One region of the Streptomyces sp. E-08 genome, then DNA from elsewhere that is predicted to be linked to it. Evidence: riboswitches for the same ligand, from Rfam matches in the RefSeq annotation. Region 1 holds a riboswitch; the other holds the start of a gene.
What was found. Region 1 has a riboswitch for glycine ahead of gcvT (glycine cleavage system aminomethyltransferase GcvT). Riboswitches for the same ligand answer to the same signal wherever they lie in the genome.
Positions count from the first base shown of each region.

Region 2: another riboswitch for glycine. It lies ahead of gcvP (aminomethyl-transferring glycine dehydrogenase); the one in region 1 lies ahead of gcvT (glycine cleavage system aminomethyltransferase GcvT).

Region 1 is NZ_CP183971.1:5,873,403-5,883,242, forward strand. It holds gene ACN9MM_RS27215 (ABC transporter permease) at 1-434, opposite strand, end outside; gene ACN9MM_RS27220 (ABC transporter ATP-binding protein) at 431-1,420, opposite strand; gene ACN9MM_RS27225 (FAD-dependent monooxygenase) at 1,733-2,953, shown strand; gene ACN9MM_RS27230 (L-serine ammonia-lyase) at 3,066-4,436, opposite strand; gene glyA (serine hydroxymethyltransferase) at 4,599-5,867, opposite strand; gene gcvH (glycine cleavage system protein GcvH) at 5,899-6,276, opposite strand; gene gcvT (glycine cleavage system aminomethyltransferase GcvT) at 6,354-7,478, opposite strand; glycine riboswitch at 7,540-7,638, opposite strand; glycine riboswitch at 7,640-7,739, opposite strand; gene ACN9MM_RS27250 (AAA family ATPase) at 7,902-8,561, shown strand; gene ACN9MM_RS27255 (enhanced serine sensitivity protein SseB) at 8,857-9,597, shown strand; gene ACN9MM_RS27260 (enhanced serine sensitivity protein SseB C-terminal domain-containing protein) at 9,676-9,840, shown strand, end outside.
Region 2 is NZ_CP183971.1:1,515,305-1,525,144, reverse strand. It holds gene ACN9MM_RS06970 (MerR family transcriptional regulator) at 1-169, shown strand, start outside; gene ACN9MM_RS06965 (bifunctional nuclease family protein) at 268-741, shown strand; gene ACN9MM_RS06960 (MerR family transcriptional regulator) at 934-1,557, shown strand; gene ACN9MM_RS06955 (DNA polymerase IV) at 1,799-3,157, shown strand; gene ACN9MM_RS06950 (PRC-barrel domain-containing protein) at 3,210-3,584, opposite strand; glycine riboswitch at 3,698-3,797, shown strand; gene gcvP (aminomethyl-transferring glycine dehydrogenase) at 3,977-6,862, shown strand; gene ACN9MM_RS06940 (DUF5999 family protein) at 6,945-7,151, opposite strand; gene ACN9MM_RS06935 (hypothetical protein) at 7,484-8,074, opposite strand; gene ACN9MM_RS06930 (glutamate--cysteine ligase) at 8,555-9,840, shown strand, end outside.

The DNA.
Region 1 (9,840 bases):
ACGTCCACGATGCTGACGACCACGCAGTGCACGAGCAGACCCGCGAAGTACACCCAGGCGGGCAGCGGGGTGGCGTGCAGCCGCTTGAGGACGCCGGTCTGCCGGCGCATCGCGAGCACGATCGCCAACTGGCCGTAGCAGGCGCCGAGTACGGACACGGCGGCGATGACCGGCGTGTAGTACTGCATGCCGGTGAGGCCGAAGAAGAAGTCCTGGCCCTCGCTGCCGCTGAAGACGGCGCCGAAGATGCCGATGATGACGATCGGCAGCACGAACGTGAAGACCATCGACTGAGGGTTGCGCCAGAACGACAGCTGTTCGTAGCGGATCTGGTGGCCGAGCAGGGCGAGCGGGTTCCGCTCGCGGGGCGCGTCCGCGCGGACGGACGGGGCCGCCGCGGCGGTCTCGGCGGTCGGGGGGATCAGGGTGGTCATGAGCGGCTCCGTCCGGGTCGGCGCCCACGTCCCGCGGGCGCCTTGCGCCCCCGCGCGGACGACGGCGAGGAGGCTTCCTGCTGTACGTACTCGCTGGTCAGGCTCAGGTAGACGTCCTCGAGGGTCGGCTGCTCGACGGTCAGCCGGTCCAGCGGCGCGCCCCGGTCCAGGGCCCAGCCGGTCAGCCGGTGCAGCGCGGCCGTCGGCTCCGTCGTCTCGGCCGTCACGAGGCCGTCCTCCACGTCGTTCACCGGCAGGGGCACGTCGGCGAGCGAGGCGCCGGCCGGCAGCGCGAAGCGGATCCGGGTCTGGGCGCTGTCGCGTCCGCCGAGCGTGTCCGGCGTGCCGGAGGCGACGATCCGGCCCTCGGCGATCACCACGACCGAGTCGGCGAGGGCCTGCGCCTCGTCCATGTAGTGGGTGGTGAGGACGATGGTGGTGCCGTCGTCGCGCAGGTTGCGCACGACGTCCCAGGCGCCGCGGCGGGCGTTCGGGTCGAAGCCGGTGGTCGGCTCGTCGAGGAAGAGCAGCCGCGGCCGGCCGACGACGCCGAGGGCCAGGTCGAGGCGGCGCTTCTGGCCGCCGGACAGGTCCTTGACCTTGGCGCCCTTCTTCTCGTCCAGACCGACGAGGTCGAGGAGCTCGTCGACGTTCCGCGGGTCCGGGTAGTAGCCGGCGTTCCGCGCGACGGTCTCCCGCACCGACAGGTACGGCTCGACGGCGATGTCCTGGAGGACCAGGCCGACCTGGCCGCGCAGCCAGTGCCCGTCGGCCTTGACGCCGGGGTCGCGGCCGAGGACCTCCACGCGGCCGCCGTCGCGGTCGCGGAAGCCCTCCAGGATCTCCAGGGTGGTGGTCTTGCCCGCGCCGTTCGGCCCGAGCAGGGCGAAGATCTCGCCCTCGGAGACGGTGAAGTCGACTCCGCGTACGGCCTCGTGGTCGCCGTACCGCTTCTGCAGGCCTTCGACGGCCACCGCGGCGGTCACCGCGGTCCCTCGGCTCGTGTCATCTGTCTCTCCCGGTGTCGTGGGACGTCGTGGGGTCGTCGCCCGCAGACGGACTCCGGGGCGCGGCCTCGACGTTAGGCGCGGGGCGGGGCCCCCGGGCGGGCGCGCCGGGGCGCCGGTGACGGACGTCATGGAAGCCGCGACAGTTGTCAGCGCGGACCGTGACCCGCGTTGCCGGGGGCGGGGGGCCCGCCCATGCTCGGGATGCGGCGGACGGCCGGACCCGGGGGAGACCGCGGCCGGCGACGCCGGCGGTGCCGACACAGCAGCGACGCGGAAGGCGGTCCCAAGGTGCGGTTCGGAGATCTGGACGAGTGGGGGGCGGAGGAGCGGCCGCACGTCTCGGTGGTCGGCGCCGGCATCGGCGGCCTGGCCCTGGCCGGTGCGCTCTCCTCCCTGGGCGTTCCGTACACGGTGTACGAGCAGGCGCGGCGGCTCGCCGAGGTGGGGGCGGGCGTCCAGCTCTCGCCGAACGCCGTCCGGCCGCTGCTGCGGCTCGGCCTCGGCCCGGCCCTGCGGGAGCGGGCGGTCGCGATCGAGGCCATGGAGGTACGGGGGTGGAGCGGGCGCCCGATCGCGCGGACGCCGCTGGGCGCGGAGTGCGAGCGGATGTTCGGCGCCCCGTACTACGCGGTGCACCGCGCCCACCTCCACGACGCGCTGCTGTCCCTGGTCGACCCCGGCGCCCTCAAGCTCGGCGAGCGGCTGAGCGAGGCACGGGAGACCGGGCCCGAGGGCGTCCGGCTGACCTTCGAGGACGGGACGGTCCGCGGGGCGGAGCTGGTGGTCGGCGCCGACGGCATCCACTCCACGGTCCGCGAGGCCTTCCGGCGCGACGACCCGGAGTTCGCCGGGCTCGGCATCTACCGGGGCCTGGTGCCGGTGGACGCCCTCCCGGACACGGCCCGCGAGCCCCTGGTGCGCCTCTGGCTCGGCCCCGGCGGGCACTTCGTCTGCTACCCGGTCGCGGCGGGGGAGTACCTGAGCTTCGCGGCCACCGTGCCGATGACGGAGTCGCCCGGCGAGTCCTGGTCGGCCCCGGGCGACCCGGAGGCGCTGCGCGCGGTCTTCGGCGGCTGGACCGGTCTGGTCGCGGACGTCGTGGCCGCCGTCGGGTCGACGCACCAGTGGGCGCTGCACGACCGTCCGCCGCTGGACGTCTGGTCCTCGCGCCGGCTCACCCTGCTCGGCGACGCGGCGCACCCGATGCTGCCGTTCATGGCGCAGGGCGCCAACCAGGCGGTCGAGGACGCGATGGACCTGGCGGCCTGCCTGGCGGACCCGGCGGCGGCGACCACCGCGGCCCGGCTCGACCGCTACCAGGCGCTGCGGATCCCGCGCACGGCCGAGATCCAGCGCGGCTCGCGCGGCAACGCCGGCATCCTGCACCTGCCCGACGGCCCGGCGCAGCGCCGCAGGGACGCCCGCATGGCGGTCCACGCGGCCCTGCGCGACCGGGCGATGCTGTACGCCCACGAGACGGGCCGGAGCGTGGTGCCGGCCCCGGCGTGAGCGGCGGCACGACGGAAACGGAAACGGCCGGTCCCGGGGACCCTCCGCCGTGCGGGCGGGGAAGGCCCTGACCGCGCCGAAGATGGAAACGCGCTGGTCAGGGCCTACGACCTCAGCACTCGATGATGTTCACCGCGAGACCGCCGCGCGCCGTCTCCTTGTACTTCACGCTCATGTCGGCGCCCGTCTCCTTCATGGTCTTGATGACCTTGTCGAGGGAGACCAGGTGGCTGCCGTCGCCGCGCATCGACATCTTCGCCGCCGTGACGGCCTTGACCGCCGCCATGCCGTTCCGCTCGATGCACGGGATCTGCACCAGGCCGCCGACCGGGTCGCAGGTCAGGCCCAGGTTGTGCTCCATGCCGATCTCGGCGGCGTTCTCCACCTGCTCCGGGGAGCCGCCGAGGACCTCGGCGAGCGCGCCCGCCGCCATCGAGCAGGCCGAGCCGACCTCGCCCTGGCAGCCGACCTCGGCGCCGGAGATCGAGGCGTTCTCCTTGAAGAGCATGCCGACCGCGCCCGCCGCCAGCATGAAGCGGACGATGCCGTCGTCGTCGGCGCCCGGCACGAAGTTCGTGTAGTAGTGCAGGACGGCGGGGATGATGCCGGCCGCGCCGTTCGTCGGGGCGGTGACCACCCGGCCGCCCGCCGCGTTCTCCTCGTTCACGGCCATGGCGTAGAGCGTGATCCACTCCATGGCGTGCATCTTCGGGTCGCCCTCGGAGCGCAGCTTGCGGGCCAGGTTCGCGGCGCGGCGGCGGACCTTCAGGCCGCCGGGCAGGATGCCCTCGCGGGACATGCCGCGCGAGACGCAGGACTGCATGACCCGCCAGATCTCCAGGAGACCGGCGCGGATCTCGTCCTCGGTGCGCCAGGCCTTCTCGTTCTCCAGCATCAGCGCGGAGATCGACAGGCCGGTCTCCTTCGCGAGGCGCAGCAGCTCGTCGCCGGTGCGGAAGGGGTACTTCAGGACGGTGTCGTCGGGGACGATCGGGTTCTCGCCGGCCACCGCGTCCTCGTCGACGACGAAGCCGCCGCCGACCGAGTAGTAGGTCTTCTCCAGGACGAGGCCGCCCTCCGCGTCGTACGCGAAGACGGTCATGCCGTTGGCGTGGTACGGGAGCGCCTTGCGCCGGTGCAGGATCAGGTCGGCGTCGAAGTCGAAGGGGATCTCGTGCGCGCCGAGCAGGTTGATCCGGCCGCCCGCCTTGATCCGCTCGAACTCGGCGTCGGCGGTCTCCACGTTCACCGTGCGCGGGGAGTTGCCCTCCAGGCCCAGCAGGACCGCCTTCGGGGTGCCGTGGCCGTGGCCGGTGGCGCCGAGCGAGCCGTACAGCTCCGCTCGTATCTTCGCCGTGTGGGCGAGCAGGCCCTCGTTCTTCAGCCGGCGGCCGAACATCCGGGCAGCCCTCATGGGGCCCACCGTGTGGGAGCTCGACGGACCGATGCCGATCGAGAACAGGTCGAAGACCGAGATGGCCACGGGAGGACTCCTTGTGGGGGCTGGACGCCGTTGTCTGCCGGGGTGGAGCAGCGAGGGCTGAGCAAGGGGCGGGGCACCGCGCCCACTGTCCAGTGTGCGCGGTGCCCCGGAGCTTTCGTGCGAACGACCGCAGACGGGCCGCAGAACAAAAGGGTACGAAATTTACTTCAGGCCGGGGTACAGCGGGTGCTTGTCCGCCAGCGCGGTCACCCGGGCCTTGAGGGCGGCGGCCTTGTCCGCGTCGAAGCCCGGCTTCAGGGTCTCGGCGATGACGTCGGCGACCTCGGCGAAGTCGTCGGCCTGGAAGCCGCGGGTGGCGAGCGCCGGCGTGCCGATGCGCAGACCCGAGGTGACCATCGGCGGGCGCGGGTCGTTCGGAACGGCGTTCCGGTTGACCGTGATGCCGACCTCGTGGAGACGGTCCTCGGCCTGCTGGCCGTCGAGCTCGGAGTCGCGCAGGTCCACCAGGACCAGGTGGACGTCCGTGCCGCCGGACAGGACGGAGACACCGTGGGCGGTGACGTCGTCCTGGACCAGGCGCTCGGCGAGCGCGCGGGCGCCGTCCAGGGTGCGCTGCTGGCGCTCCTTGAACTCCTCCGAGGCCGCGACCTTGAAGGAGACGGCCTTGGCCGCGATCACGTGCTCGAGCGGGCCGCCCTGGAATCCGGGGAAGACGGAGGAGTTCAGCTTCTTCGCGAACTCCTTCTTCGCCAGGATGATGCCGCCGCGCGGGCCGCCGAGCGTCTTGTGCGTGGTGGAGGTCACCACGTCCGCGTACTCGACCGGGTTCGGGTGCAGACCGGCGGCGACCAGGCCCGCGAAGTGGGCCATGTCGACCCACAGGTAGGCCTCGACCTCGTCGGCGATCCGGCGGAACTCGGCGAAGTCCAGCTGGCGCGGGTAGGCGGACCAGCCCGCGATGATCACCTTGGGGCGGTGCTCCTTGGCGAGGCGCTCGACCTCGGCCATGTCGACCAGACCGGCCTCGTCCACGTGGTACGCGACCACGTTGAACTGCTTGCCGGAGAAGTTCAGGCGCATGCCGTGGGTGAGGTGACCGCCGTGCGCCAGGTCCAGACCCAGGATCGTGTCGCCGGGCTGGGCGATCGCGAAGAGGGCGGCCTGGTTCGCGGAGGCGCCGGAGTGCGGCTGGACGTTGGCGTACTCGGCGCCGAACAGGTCCTTGATCCGGTCGATGGCGATCTGCTCGGCCACGTCGACGTGCTCGCAGCCGCCGTAGTAGCGGCGGCCCGGGTAGCCCTCGGCGTACTTGTTGGTGAGGACGGAGCCCTGGGCCTCCATGACCGCGACCGGAGCGAAGTTCTCCGAGGCGATCATCTCGAGGGTGGACTGCTGACGGCGGAGCTCGGCGTCGACGGCGGCGGCGACGTCGGGGTCCAGCTCGTGGAGGGGAGTGTTCAGAAGCGACATGAATCGATCCCTAGGGGTCTCGGGCCCGGTCTCAGCCGGCGGAGAACGCGGTGTACTCGTCGGCGGTGAGCAGCTCCTCCGGCTCACCGGTGACGCGCACCTTGAACAGCCAGCCACCCTCGAACGGAGCCGTGTTCACCAGCGACGGGTCGTCGACCACGTCCTGGTTGGCGGCGACGACCTCACCCGTGACGGGGGAGTACAGGTCGCTCACGGACTTCGTCGACTCCAGCTCGCCACAGGTCTCGCCCGCGGTGACGGTGTCGCCGACCTCGGGGAGCTGGGCGTAGACGACGTCACCGAGCGCGTTGGCCGCGAACTCCGTGATGCCGACGGTCGAGACGCCGTCCTCGGCGTCCGACAGCCACTCGTGCTCCTTGGTGTAGCGCAGCTGCTGGGGGTTGCTCATGACCTGATTCTCCTGGATCGGGGGAGTACTGATGAACGTCGGTCTCGCGGGATGAGACCGGGGGTGAGACGACTGCGTCACTTCTGGCGCTTGTAGAACGGCAGCGCCACGACCTCGTAGGCCTCGTGGGTGCCGCGGATGTCCACACCGACACCCGGGGTGCCGGGCGTGGCGTGCGCCGCGTCCACGTACGCCATCGCGATCGGCTTTCCGAGGGTCGGGGACGGGGCGCCGGAGGTGACCTCGCCGATGACCTCGCCGTCCTTGACGACCTGGAAGCCGGCGCGCGGGACCCTGCGGCCCTCGGCGACCAGACCGACGAGCTTGCGCGGCGGGGCGCTCTCGGCGCGCTCGGCGGCCTTCTCCAGCGCCTCGCGGCCGACGAAGCGGCCCTCGTTGGTCGTCTTCTCGAACTTCACGACCCGGCCGAGGCCCGCGTCGAAGGGGGTGAGGGCGGTGGTCAGCTCGTGGCCGTACAGCGGCATGCCCGCCTCCAGGCGGAGCGTGTCGCGGCAGGACAGGCCGCAGGGGATCAGGCCGACGCCCTCGCCCGCCTCGGTCAGCGCCCGCCACACGCCCTCGGCGTGCTCGGGCTTCAGGAACAGCTCGAAGCCGTCCTCGCCGGTGTAGCCGGTGCGGGCGATCAGCGCCGGCACGCCCGCGACGGTGCCGGGCAGGCCCGCGTAGTACTTCAGGCCGTCCAGGTCGGCGTCGGTGACCGACTTCAGGATGCCGGGGGACTCCGGGCCCTGGACCGCGATCAGGGCGTACGCGTCACGGTCGTCGCGCACCTCGGCGTCGAAGCCGGCCGCGCGCTCGGTCAGGGCGTCGAGGACGACCTGGGCGTTGGAGGCGTTGGCGACGACCATGTACTCCGTCTCGCCGAGGCGGTAGACGATCAGGTCGTCGAGGATGCCGCCGTCCTCCCGGCAGATCATCGTGTAGCGGGCGCGGCCGTTGCCCACGGTCGAGATGTTGCCGACGAGGGCGTGGTCGAGGAGCTCCACGGCCTGCGGACCGGTGACCGTGATCTCACCCATGTGCGAGAGGTCGAAGAGACCGGCCTTGGTGCGGACGGCGTTGTGCTCGTCGCGCTCGCTGGCGTACCGGAGCGGCATGTCCCAGCCGGCGAAGTCGGTCATGGTCGCGCCCAGCGAACGGTGCAGCTCGTCGAGGGCGGTCAGACGGGGGGCAGTGCTCATGGGGTGGCTCCCGGGTCCCAAGGGCGTGATCGGTGACGAAAACACATGACGGGCGAGGACGTCCTCCCCATCTGTCATGGAACCTGAGAGGTTCACCGAGGGCATCCTCGGCTTGCACCTTGGGTGGGGACACGGCAGGGTGTCCCGCTTTTCAGATCTGCCTCATCCACGCGGTACGGGGCCTGAGAGATTCAAGGGAGGGTCTTGCTCCTTCGGCGTCCGGACGCGCTCGGCGGTCCGGAACTCTCCCGCGCGGATTCGAGCGGCCGGTATGCGATTGTGCGGCGACTGTGCGCGCCTGGCGCGCACATCATTGCACGCGGTGTCGGCGGGGCAAATCGCTTGTGTCGCATTACCGATTCTTTACACTTCGTGGGCAAGGGTCTCCTCAGGTCTCCTGAGACCCGACAGGGGGAGAGCGCGATGAGGATCCAGCACACCGGCGCATACGCGACCAGTACCGGCATACCGTCCCAGCGGGCCCGCGCCCGGAGCCGCCGCGGCCGCCTCCTGCGGGACCTGCGCGAGCGCGGCGGCCGCGGCCCCCGCGCCCTCACCTTCGCCGCCGGCGACCTCGTCGTCGTCTCCGGGCTGCCCGGCAGCGGCAAGTCCACCCTGATGAGGCGCGCCGCCGAGGACAGCGGCATCGACTCCCAGGACGCCCGCGAGCGCTGGGAGGCCCGCATGCCGCGCCTCCTCCCGTACGCCCTCTACCGTCCCCTCGTCCGGATCGCGCACTACGCCGGGCTGCGCCGCGTCCTGCGCTCCGGCGCGAGCGTGATCGTCCACGACTGCGGCACCCAGTCCTGGGTGCGCGGCTGGCTCGCCCGCGAGGCGAGACGGCGCGGGCGGGCCCTGCACCTGGTCCTCCTCGACGTCACCCCGGACACCGCGCGGGCCGGCCAGCACGCCCGGGGCCGGGGCGTCTCCGTGTACGCCTTCGCGCGCCACCGGCGGGCCGTCGGCCGGCTCCTGCGGGCCGCCGAGTCCGGCAGCCTGCCGCACGGCTGCGCCTCGGTGACCCTCCTCGACCGGGACGCGGCCGACTCCCTCCACCGGATCGGCTTCCGCGAGGCGGCCTGAGACGGGGCGGCCCGTCTCAGGCCGGGCCGGGCCGAGAGGCGAGGCGGCCCGAGACGGCGCCCGCCCGAGACGGGGCCGGGCCGAGGCGGGCGAGGTGGCCCGAGACGGCGTCCGCCCGAGACGGCGTCCGCCCGAGACGGCGTCCGCCCGAGACGGCGTCCCGGGCGCGGCCGGCGTCCCGGCCCGTCCCGGGACGCCCGTACCCTTCCCTTTTGGCCACGGCGGCACCGGGGCGGCGTTAGGGTGCTGCCCGGCGGCCGGTGCGGCAGGCTGTGCGAGAAGGGGAAACGCGACCGTGGACGTGACGTGGCCGGGCAACGAGCTCGAAGAGGTCCTTGCCGCCTCACTCGGCAACCCCGGGGCCGGCGGCCGGCTGGTCGAGGTGCTGGGCCGCAGCCCGGTCTGGGTGCCCCTGCCCAACGGCGGCGGCCCCGACAGCCCCGGCCTCGACCTCGCCACCCTGGAGATCGACGGCGCGGCCTACGTCCCCGTCTTCAGCTCCGAGCAGCAGTTCCTCGCGTGCGTCGGCGACCACATGTCCTTCACCGTCGCCCCCGCCCGTGACTTCGCCCGCGGCCTGCCCCCGCAGCTCGGCATCGCCGTGAACCCCGGCGGCACCGTCGGCGTCCCGCTGCCCCCGCCCGCCGTCGCCGAGCTCTGCCGCGCGGGCCGCACCCCGCTCGACGGCCCCGCCAGCGGCGGCCGCGTCCGGCTCTTCGAGCCCGACTGGCAGGACGACCCGGTCGACTTCCTCGCAGCCGCCTCCGCGGAGTTCGAGGCCACCGGGGTCGTCGTCACCGCCCGCCGCGCCCTCGCCAGCGTCGAGGGCACCGAACCGGCCCTCTTCGTCGGCGTCCAGCTGGCCGGCTGGGACGGCGTCGACCGCAACGCCCCCCTGGACGCCCTGGGCCGGGCCCTCGGCCGGGTCGAGGTCGCCTGGCCGGTCAACCTGATCCTGCTCGACATGGCGCAGGACCCGGTCGGCGACTGGATGCTGGAGCGGGTGCGTCCCTTCTACCAGCGCGCCGCCGTGTGAGCGGCCCCCTGTTTAAGCTGAACTGACTGGATCGCTGGACAGACGTACGTGGTGGACGGAAGAGGGGCGGGACCCAGGGTGAGCGCGTCAGGCACCGCTTCGACCGGGACGGTCGAGCACATGCTGGGGCAGGTGGCACCCGGACGCTACGACGCGTACGAGCAGTTGCTGCACGCCCTCGCCGACGGCGAGCTCTGGATGCTGCTCTGGCAGGGTGCCCCCGGCGCGCCCGACGCCCAGTAC
Region 2 (9,840 bases), 4.4 Mb from region 1:
CGCCGACCGTGAGGCGGGACTGATCGAGCAGGTGGTCGCTCCGCTGCGCCGGCACCGTAACCCGCAGACCAGGGCCCATGCGGAGGCCACCGCGCAGGAGCTCGCCGCGCAGTCGGTGCGGTTGCACGCGGCCCTCGTCCAGACCGCTCTCGGGGTCAAGCTTCAGTGACGCCGGGGCCCCGTGGAGGGGGCCTGGAGGGTGCTCGGGCAGGGGGAGCCGGGGGGCCCGACTATCCAAACCGGTCGGGCACGTCCTAGGGTTGCTGTGTGAATGAGCTCGACGTTGTGGGTGTCCGGGTGGAAATGCCCTCCAACCAGCCGATCGTGCTCCTGCGTGAAGTGGGAGGCGATCGGTACCTCCCCATCTGGATCGGACCGGGGGAGGCGACCGCGATCGCCTTCGCCCAGCAGGGGATGGCCCCTCCGCGGCCGCTGACGCACGACCTGTTCAAGGACGTGCTGGAGGCCGTGGGGCAGGAGCTCACCGAGGTCCGCATCACGGATCTGCGTGACGGGGTCTTCTACGCCGAGCTGGTCTTCGCCAGCGGCGTCGAGGTGAGCGCGCGGCCGTCGGACGCGATAGCCCTGGCCCTTCGGACCGGGACGCCGATCTTCGGCAGCGACGGCGTGCTGGACGACGCCGGCATCGCGATTCCGGACGAGCAGGAGGACGAGGTGGAGAAGTTCCGCGAGTTCCTCGACCAGATCTCACCGGAGGACTTCGGGACCAACAGCCAGTGAGACGGAGCGGCGCGGCCGGAGGCCGTCCGCGGGGTGCCGTCAGAGCATTCGAGTAGCCTTTCCCCGCAGAGAGACACGCGAAACCACTCTCAGGGTGATTATCACTCGGCGTGCCGAGTGTGGCGATCGTTGACGCACCCCGAGTGACTGCCTACCTTCGTGTGGGCAGGTCAAGGACGGAGGGTCGGCGTGATGAGCAGCGCGGACGGTACGGCAGGGAGCTCGCTCGGGCGCGTGTCCGGGGAGAGCGGTCCGTATCCGCTTCACGGCAGTGTGGGCGACTTCGGGACGGACACCGGTGCCGGTGGTGGCATCGCCGACGCGGCGATCGGCTACCGCGGGCCGACGGCCTGCGCGGCCGCCGGGATCACCTATCGCCAGCTGGACTACTGGGCACGCACCGGGCTCGTGGAGCCGAGCGTGCGGCCCGCGTACGGGTCGGGGACACAGCGGCTGTACAGCTTCCGCGACGTCGTCGTGCTGAAGATCGTCAAGCGTTTCCTCGACACCGGGGTGGCCCTCCAGAACATTCGGGCCGCGGTGCAGCACCTGCGCGCCCGGGGCTTCCGGGACCTGGAGCGGATGACGCTCATGAGCGACGGGGCCACGGTGTACGAGTGCTCCTCGCCGGACGAGGTCGTCGACCTCCTCCAGGGCGGGCAGGGCGTCTTCGGTATCGCCGTCGGGGTGGTGTGGCGCGACGTCGAGGGCGCGCTGTCGCAGCTCCACGGGGAGCGGGTCGACACCGGCGAGACGCTCGTCGGGCACAACCCGGGCGACGAGCTGGCGCGGCGACGGCGCGACAAGGCGGTCTGAGGGCGGTTCTCCGTCCGGCGGATCCTTTCGGGGGCTTCCGAAGCCCCCGGTGCGTCCGCAGGGTCCTCCTGGGCCTCCGCTACATTCGCCGGGGTCCTCCTGGGCCCCCGGTACGTCCGCCGGGGTCCTCCTGGGCCCCCGGTACGTCCGCCGGGGTCCTCCTGGGCGTCCGGTGCGTTCTGCGGGGGCTCCTGGGCGTTCCGCCGGGGCGTTGTCAGTGGCGTAGGGCAGCATCGGACGTGTGAGAGCCGCGCCCACGATCCTGCATCTCGACATGGATGCCTTCTTCGCCGCCGCCGAGCAGGCGTCGAAGCCCAGCCTGCGCGGAAAGCCCGTGGTCGTCGGCGGTCTCGGGCCGCGGGGCGTCGTCGCCACCGCCTCCTACGAGGCCCGTCGGTTCGGGGTCCACTCGGCCATGCCGATGGGCCAGGCCCGGCGGCTCGCGCCGAACGCGGCCTATCTCGTGCCGCGCTTCGCCTTCTACCGCTCGATCAGCGACCAGGTCATGGAACTGCTCCGGCGGCTCTCCCCGCTCGTGGAGCCCCTGAGCCTCGACGAGGCGTTCGTCGACCTGGAGGCCGGCGGCGTCGCCGACGACAGCGCGAGCGCGCGGGCCTCGGGGGAGCGGCTGCGGGTCGACATCCTCGCGACCACCGGTCTGACCGGCTCCGTCGGGCTCGCCGGGTCCAAGATGATCGCGAAGATCGCCTCCGAGGAGGCCAAGCCGGACGGTCTCGTCCTCATCGAGCCCGGCACCGAGCGGGAGCTCCTCGGGCCCCGGTCGGTACGGATCCTGCCCGGGGTCGGTCCGGCCACGGGGGAGCACCTGAGACGCGCCGGGATCATCACCGTCTCCGATCTCTCGGAGGCGGGCGAGGACGAGCTCGTACGGCTCCTGGGGCGGGCGCACGGGGCCTCGCTGCACCGGATGGCCCAGGGGTACGACGACCGGCCCGTGGTGGCCGAGCGGGACGCGAAGTCGGTGTCGGTCGAGGACACCTTCGACGTGGACCTGCACGACCGGGTACGGATCCGGATCGAGGTCGAGCGGCTCGCGGAGCGGTGCGTGGGGCGGCTGCGTGCCTCCGGGCACTCCGGGCGGACCATCGTCCTGAAGGTCCGGCGCTACGACTTCTCGACGCTCACCCGGTCCGAGACGCTGCGCGGGCCCACGGACGATCCGGGCGTCGTGCGGGAGGCCGCGGGGCGGCTCCTGGAGGCCGTGGACACCACGGGGGGCGTGCGGCTCCTCGGGGTGGGGGTGAGCGGGCTCGCCGACTACACGCAGGAGGACCTGTTCGCCCAGGCCGAGGCCTCGGAGCGGCCGGCGGAGGACGTCGCGCCCGCGGGGGCCGACGAGGTGCAGGAGGCGCCTTCCGCCGCGACGGAGACCGCCGAGCGGGTGTGGTCGCCCGGGCACGACGTACGGCATGCCGTGTACGGGGCCGGGTGGGTCCAGGGGAGCGGGGTCGGGCGGGTCACGGTGCGGTTCGAGGACCCGTGGTCCGGGCCGGGGCGCGTGCGGACGTTCGCCGTGGACGACCCGGAACTCGAGCCCTCGGAGCCGTTGCCGCTGGTGCGGCGGGAGGAGGCGGCGTGACGGTGCCCACCCGCGCCGCCGCGCGAGTGGGTCCGTCCTCGGGGCCGGGTGCTCAGGCGCCGTCCTGGCCCGCCAGGCGGCCGAAGTCCTGGTCCGGGGCGTCCGTGGGCGGGGGCGGGAGCGCCAGGCTGTAGTGGCGGTAGAGCTGGAGTTCCTGCTCGGGTGAGAGATGGCGGCCCACGCCGAAGTCAGGGGCGTCCTTGATCAGGGCCCTTTCGTACGGGATGTGGAGGCCGTCGTCGAGCAGGTCGCTCGGCTCCAGGGGGACGAAGGCGTCCCGGCTGAACAGCCCGGTGCGGACCGCGGCCCATTCGGGGATGCCGGTCGCGTCGTCCAGGTACACCTCGTCCACGGTTCCGATCTTGTGCCCGCTCCGGTCGAACGCCTTGCGGCCGATCAGGCTGCGCGGATCGATATCGGTCTGCACGGTCCCTCCAACTGGTCGCAACTGCTCTACACCCCTACGAAAGTGCACAACTGGGATGTCGGCCACTTGAGCGATGGGAGCCGCAACCTCGCTGGTAGGCTGGTTGTGGCTGTCGACCCCGTGCGGGAGAGTCCCCCGGAGAAACCTTCCGGTGGGCGCCGAAGGAGCAAATCCTCCCCGGAATCTCTCAGGCCCCTGTACCGCGCGGACGAGGTCACTCTGGAAAGCAGAGCGGATGTCCGACGGCATCGCGCTCTCACCGACGGTGAAAGCCGGCGTGCCGCGAGGCGTGCCGGTGAAACTCTCAGGTTGAGATGACAGAGGGGGAGGCCGTCCGGGTACCCGCGCCGTGGTGCCCCTCGCAGGTCGTGACGACCAGGAGGCCTCCGTACATGACCGCCAACCGCACTCCGCTCTCCGAGCTCGAACAGGGCATCCCGTTCGAGCAGCGGCACATCGGGCCCGACGCCGAGGCCCGGGCCAAGATGCTCGCCCAGGTCGGTTACGGCTCGCTCGACGAGCTCACCGCCGCCGCGGTGCCGGACGTGATCAAGAACGCCGAGGCGCTGGGCCTGCCGGCCGCGCGCACCGAGGCCGAGGTCCTCGCCGAGCTGCGCACGCTCGCCGACCGCAACCAGGTCCTCGCCCCGATGATCGGTCTCGGCTACTACGGGACCTTCACCCCGCCGGTCATCCTGCGGAACGTGATGGAGAACCCCGCCTGGTACACGGCCTACACGCCGTACCAGCCGGAGATCTCCCAGGGCCGCCTGGAGGCCCTCCTCAACTTCCAGACGATGGTCGCCGACCTCACCGGTCTGCCCACCTCCGGTGCCTCCCTCCTCGACGAGGGCACCGCCGCCGCCGAGGCCATGGCGCTCGCCCGGCGGGTCGGGAAGGTCAAGAACGGTGTCTTCCTCATCGACGCCGACGCCCTGCCGCAGACCGTCGCCGTCATCCAGACCCGCGCCGAGCCGACCGGTGTCGAGGTCGTCGTCGCCGATCTGAGCGACGGCATTCCCGCCGAGATCGCCGAGCGCGGCGTCTTCGGTGTGCTGCTCCAGTACCCCGGTGCCTCCGGCGCCGTCCGCGACATCAAGCCGCTGATCGACGCCGCGCACGAGCTCGGCGCGATCGTCACCGTCGCCGCCGACCTGCTCGCGCTCACCCTGCTCACCTCGCCCGGCGAGCTGGGCGCCGACATCGCCGTCGGCACGACGCAGCGCTTCGGCGTCCCCATGGGCTTCGGCGGTCCGCACGCCGGCTACATGGCCGTCCAGGACAAGCACGCCCGCTCCCTGCCCGGCCGCCTCGTGGGCGTGTCCGTCGACGCCGACGGCAACCGCGCCTACCGCCTGGCCCTGCAGACCCGCGAGCAGCACATCCGCCGCGAGAAGGCCACCAGCAACATCTGCACCGCCCAGGTGCTGCTCGCCGTCATGGCCGGCATGTACGCCGTCTACCACGGTCCGGACGGCCTGAAGCAGATCGCCGAGCGGACCCACCGGTACGCGGCCATCCTCGCCGCGGGTCTCACCGCCGGCGGCGTGGACGTCGTGCACGGCTCGTACTTCGACACCCTCACCGTCCGCGTGCCCGGCAAGGCCGACGAGGTCGTCGCCGCCGCCCGCGAGGCCGGGGTCAACCTCCACCGCGTCGACGCCGACCTCGTCTCGGTCTCCTGCGACGAGACCACCGGGCGTGAGCAGCTCGCCGCCGTCTGGGGCGCCTTCGGTGTCGAGGGCGACATCGAGGCCCTGGACGCCGCCGTCGAGGACGCGCTTCCCGCCGCCCTGCTGCGCTCCGACGCGTACCTGACCCACCCGGTCTTCCACGCCCACCGCTCCGAGACCTCGATGCTGCGCTACCTGCGCAAGCTCGCGGACCGCGACTACGCGCTCGACCGCGGCATGATCCCGCTCGGCTCCTGCACCATGAAGCTGAACGCGACCACCGAGATGGAGCCGGTGACCTGGCCCGAGTTCGGCCAGATCCACCCGTTCGCCCCGATCGACCAGGCGCAGGGCTACGTCACGCTCATCACCGAGCTGGAGGAGCGCCTCGCCGAGGTCACCGGCTACGACAAGGTGTCGATCCAGCCGAACGCCGGCTCGCAGGGTGAGCTCGCGGGTCTGCTCGCCGTCCGCGCGTACCACCGCGCCAACGGCGACCTCCAGCGCACCGTGTGTCTCATCCCGTCTTCCGCGCACGGCACCAACGCCGCCTCCGCGGTGATGGCCGGCATGAAGGTCGTCGTCGTCAAGACGGCGGAGGACGGCGAGGTCGACGTCGTCGACCTGCGCGCCAAGATCGAGCAGTACCGCGACGAGCTGTCCGTGCTGATGATCACCTACCCGTCCACGCACGGTGTCTTCGAGGAGCACGTCGCCGACATCTGCGCCGAGGTCCACGAGGCCGGCGGTCAGGTGTACGTCGACGGTGCCAACCTCAACGCGCTGGTCGGTCTGGCCAAGCCGGGTCACTTCGGCGGCGACGTCTCGCACCTGAACCTGCACAAGACCTTCTGCATCCCGCACGGCGGCGGCGGCCCCGGCGTCGGCCCGGTCGGCGTCCGCGCGCACCTCGCCCCGTACCTGCCGAACCACCCGCTCCAGCCCACCGCGGGCCCGGAGACCGGCGTCGGCCCGATCTCGGCCGCCCCCTGGGGCTCCGCCGGCATCCTGCCGATCTCCTGGTCGTACGTGCGCCTCATGGGCGGCGAGGGCCTCACCCGCGCCACCCAGGTCGCCGTCCTCGCGGCGAACTACATCGCCAAGCGCCTCGAGCCGCACTTCCCGGTGCTCTACACCGGCCCGAACGGGCTGGTCGCGCACGAGTGCATCGTGGACATCCGTCCGCTGGCCAAGGCCACCGGCGTCAGCGTCGACGACATCGCGAAGCGCCTCATCGACTACGGCTTCCACGCGCCGACGATGTCCTTCCCGGTGGCCGGCACGCTGATGATCGAGCCGACCGAGTCCGAGGACCTGACCGAGCTCGACCGCTTCTGCGACACCATGATCGCGATCCGTGCCGAGATCGAGAAGGTCGCCTCGGGCCAGTGGCCCGCCGACGACAACCCGCTGCACAACGCCCCGCACACCGCGGCCGCGCTGGGCGGCGAGTGGAACCACGCGTACACGCGTGACGAGGCGGTCTTCCCGGCCGGTGTCTCGGCCGCCGACAAGTACTGGCCGCCGGTGCGCCGCATCGACGGTGCCTTCGGCGACCGCAACCTGGTCTGCTCCTGCCCGCCGCTGGACGAGTACGACAACTGAGCACGCGTCGAGGGCCGGTTCGGAGGATCTCCTCCGGGCCGGCCCTCGGCGTTTCCCTCGTACGGCGTCCGGCCGCGCGCCGTCAGGCGGCGGTCGTCACCCGTCCGGCCGTCAGCGGCCGGTGCGGGGCGATGATCTGCCCGTCCGGCAGCAGCTCACCGGTGTCCTCGAAGAGCAGGACGCCGTTGCACAGCAGGCTCCAGCCCTGCTCCGGGTGGTGTGCCAGGAGTCGGGCCGCCTCCCGGTCGGCGGAGTCGGCGGTCGGACAGGCAGGCTGGTGCTGGCACATGGGTGGGTTCTTTCGCTGCGTCGTGGTGGATGTCCTGCGGCTCTGCGCGCTCATGGCCGCCCCCGTCGGTCGGTTCGGTTCCGGTCCCAGTCTTGCCCCACGGACGGTCTTCCGCAGGTATTTCGCGGCAGCTCGTCCTTTCCTGGGAAGACGCATCACCCGCAGGGGCGGTTCAGGTCAACTGCACCGTCTCTTCGGGTGGTTCGGAATGGTCCGAGCGGGCTAGTCCGTACGGGAGGGGCGTTCGGGAGGCGCGTTCGGGCGCGCGGCCCGGACACGAGTGCGCCCCGTGACCCGGTCGGGTCACGGGGCGGGGACGCGCGTGCGGCGGATCAGGCGGGCGCCGGCGACCCCAGGAGGGGCGGCGGCGCGAGTCGCGTACTGAGCACGGGCAGGAGGTCGGCGACCTGGTACGGGCGGTGGGCCGCGATCCCCGGGGGTGCGGGGGCCAGGGGCACCATCAGATCGGCCGCGGCCGGGGCGACGGTCGTGCCGTCCGCCTCGGAGCCGGCCTGGAGCCAGAGCGTCAGCATGTAGAGCTCCGGTACGGACAGGAGCCTCGGCCGGTACGTGACGGGCAGGGCCTCGGCCTGGAGCAGGGCCCGCTCGGTGGCGGAGACGTACGGACCCTCGAAGAAGTGGGAGAAGGTCCAGCCGTCCGGGGTGAGCATGGTGTCCGCGGCGGCGATCGCCCGGTCCCCGTTGTGGATCAGGAAGCGCCAGCCGGAGAGCCGGGTGCGGGGGGTGAGCGCCGGTGCTCCGGTGACGTCGAGGACGTGCACGGGCAGGGGGTGTTCGGGGCTCAGGGGTCCCTGTGCGGCCCGCAGTGCGGGAGTTCGCGGCTCGCGGACGGCGGTCGGTGAGCCGAGGGCCGCGAGGACACTGCGGAGGGCCGGCGCAGGGGCCGGGGAGGGTCGGAGCATGGTGGGTCGCCTCTCACTCAGGAGACACGGTGATGCGTGGGCAGGTACGACGGCGCTGTCGGCGGCGGGGCCAGAGAGGGGCCATGGGGCCATGGCCGGGCGCCAACACTCTGCCTCGTCCGCGGAGTTTATACGACACGTGTTCACACAGTGTTTCCGCTAGACCTCGCGGATATTCCTGACAAGGCGTCATCAGGCCGTATTCGCAGGGAGTTGAAGCAGAATCGCAAGGACCGTACCGCCCTCACCTGCGTATTCCTCGCGAAGGTGGACGGCTGAATTCCAACCCCGGCTCCGGGGACAATACGACATTGGTATATGTCGCTTGTTCCTTGCCTTCGGGATGTGCCGGTGGAGTGCTTCGTCCAGCCTATCCTCCGACAGGCCGGTTCCGCAGGCGTTGTGGATCAGCGGGGTGGGCATCATCGTCCGTGACGCGCGGCCGTCCCGGCGGCTGCCCACCTTGGGAGGGACGCTTCGATGGGGGAGAAGGTCGTGGCCGACGGGTTCGGCCCGTCCGACCGGCAGCAGTACCGGAGAAAGCTCCAGCAGTGTCTGGCGGGACTGGCGCGACTGCTGGCGGAGAAGAGGTTCGACCGGCCGCGCAATCTCATGGGAGTGGAGATCGAACTCAATCTCGCAGGCTCCGACGGGCTGCCCAGGATGCTCAACGGCCCGGTTCTCGAAAAGATCGCCAGCCCCGATTTCCAGACAGAACTCGGAATGTTCAACCTCGAAGTGAACATCGCGCCCCACCAGCTCGACGGCCGTGTATTCGACCGGCTCGCGGAGGAGATCGGGACCGGCATCGGATATGCCGACCGCAAGGCGTCGGAACTCGACGCCGGCGTCGTCATGATCGGCATACTTCCCACGCTCAGCCAGCGCGACCTGGTCCCCGAGAACCTCTCGGACAACGACCGCTACACCCTCCTCAACGATCAGATACTCGCCGCCCGCGGCGAGGACTTCACCCTCGACATCCACGGCGTCGAACGCCTGCTGTGCACGTCGGAGTCGATCGTGCCCGAGGCGGCCTGCACCTCGGTGCAGCTGCACCTCCAGGTGACACCGGCCCGGTTCGCCGCCGTGTGGAACGCGGCGCAGGCCGTGTCCGGCGTCCAGATCGCCCTCGGCGCCAACGCGCCCTTCGTCTTCGGCCGCGAGCTGTGGCGCGAGTCCCGCCCGCCGCTCTTCCAGCAGGCCACCGACACCCGCCCGCCCGAGCTGCAGTCCCAGGGCGTACGGCCGCGCACCTGGTTCGGCGAGCGGTGGGTGGACTCGGTGTACGACCTGTTCGAGGAGAACGTCCGCTACTTCCCCGCCCTGCTGCCGCTCTGCGACGAGGAGGACCCGCTGCTCGTCCTGGACCGGGGCGGGGTGCCGCGCCTCCAGGAGCTGGTCCTGCACAACGGCACCGTCTACCGCTGGAACAGGCCGGTGTACGGCTGGGTCGACGGGGTCCCGCACCTGCGCGTCGAGAACCGGGTGCTGCCGGCGGGACCGACCGTCACCGACGTGATCGCGAACGCGGCCTTCTACTACGGGCTCGTCCGCTCGCTCGCCGACGACCCCCGGCCGGTGTGGAAGCGGATGGCCTTCCAGGACGCCGAGGCCAACTTCGACACCGCCTGCCGCCACGGCATCGAGGCGGAGCTGCGCTGGCCCCGCTCGGGGCGCGGCGGAGGCATCGCGACCCTCCCGGCCGTACGGCTCGTCCTCGACGAGCTGCTGCCGCTGGCCGCGGCGGGGCTCGACGCCTGGCA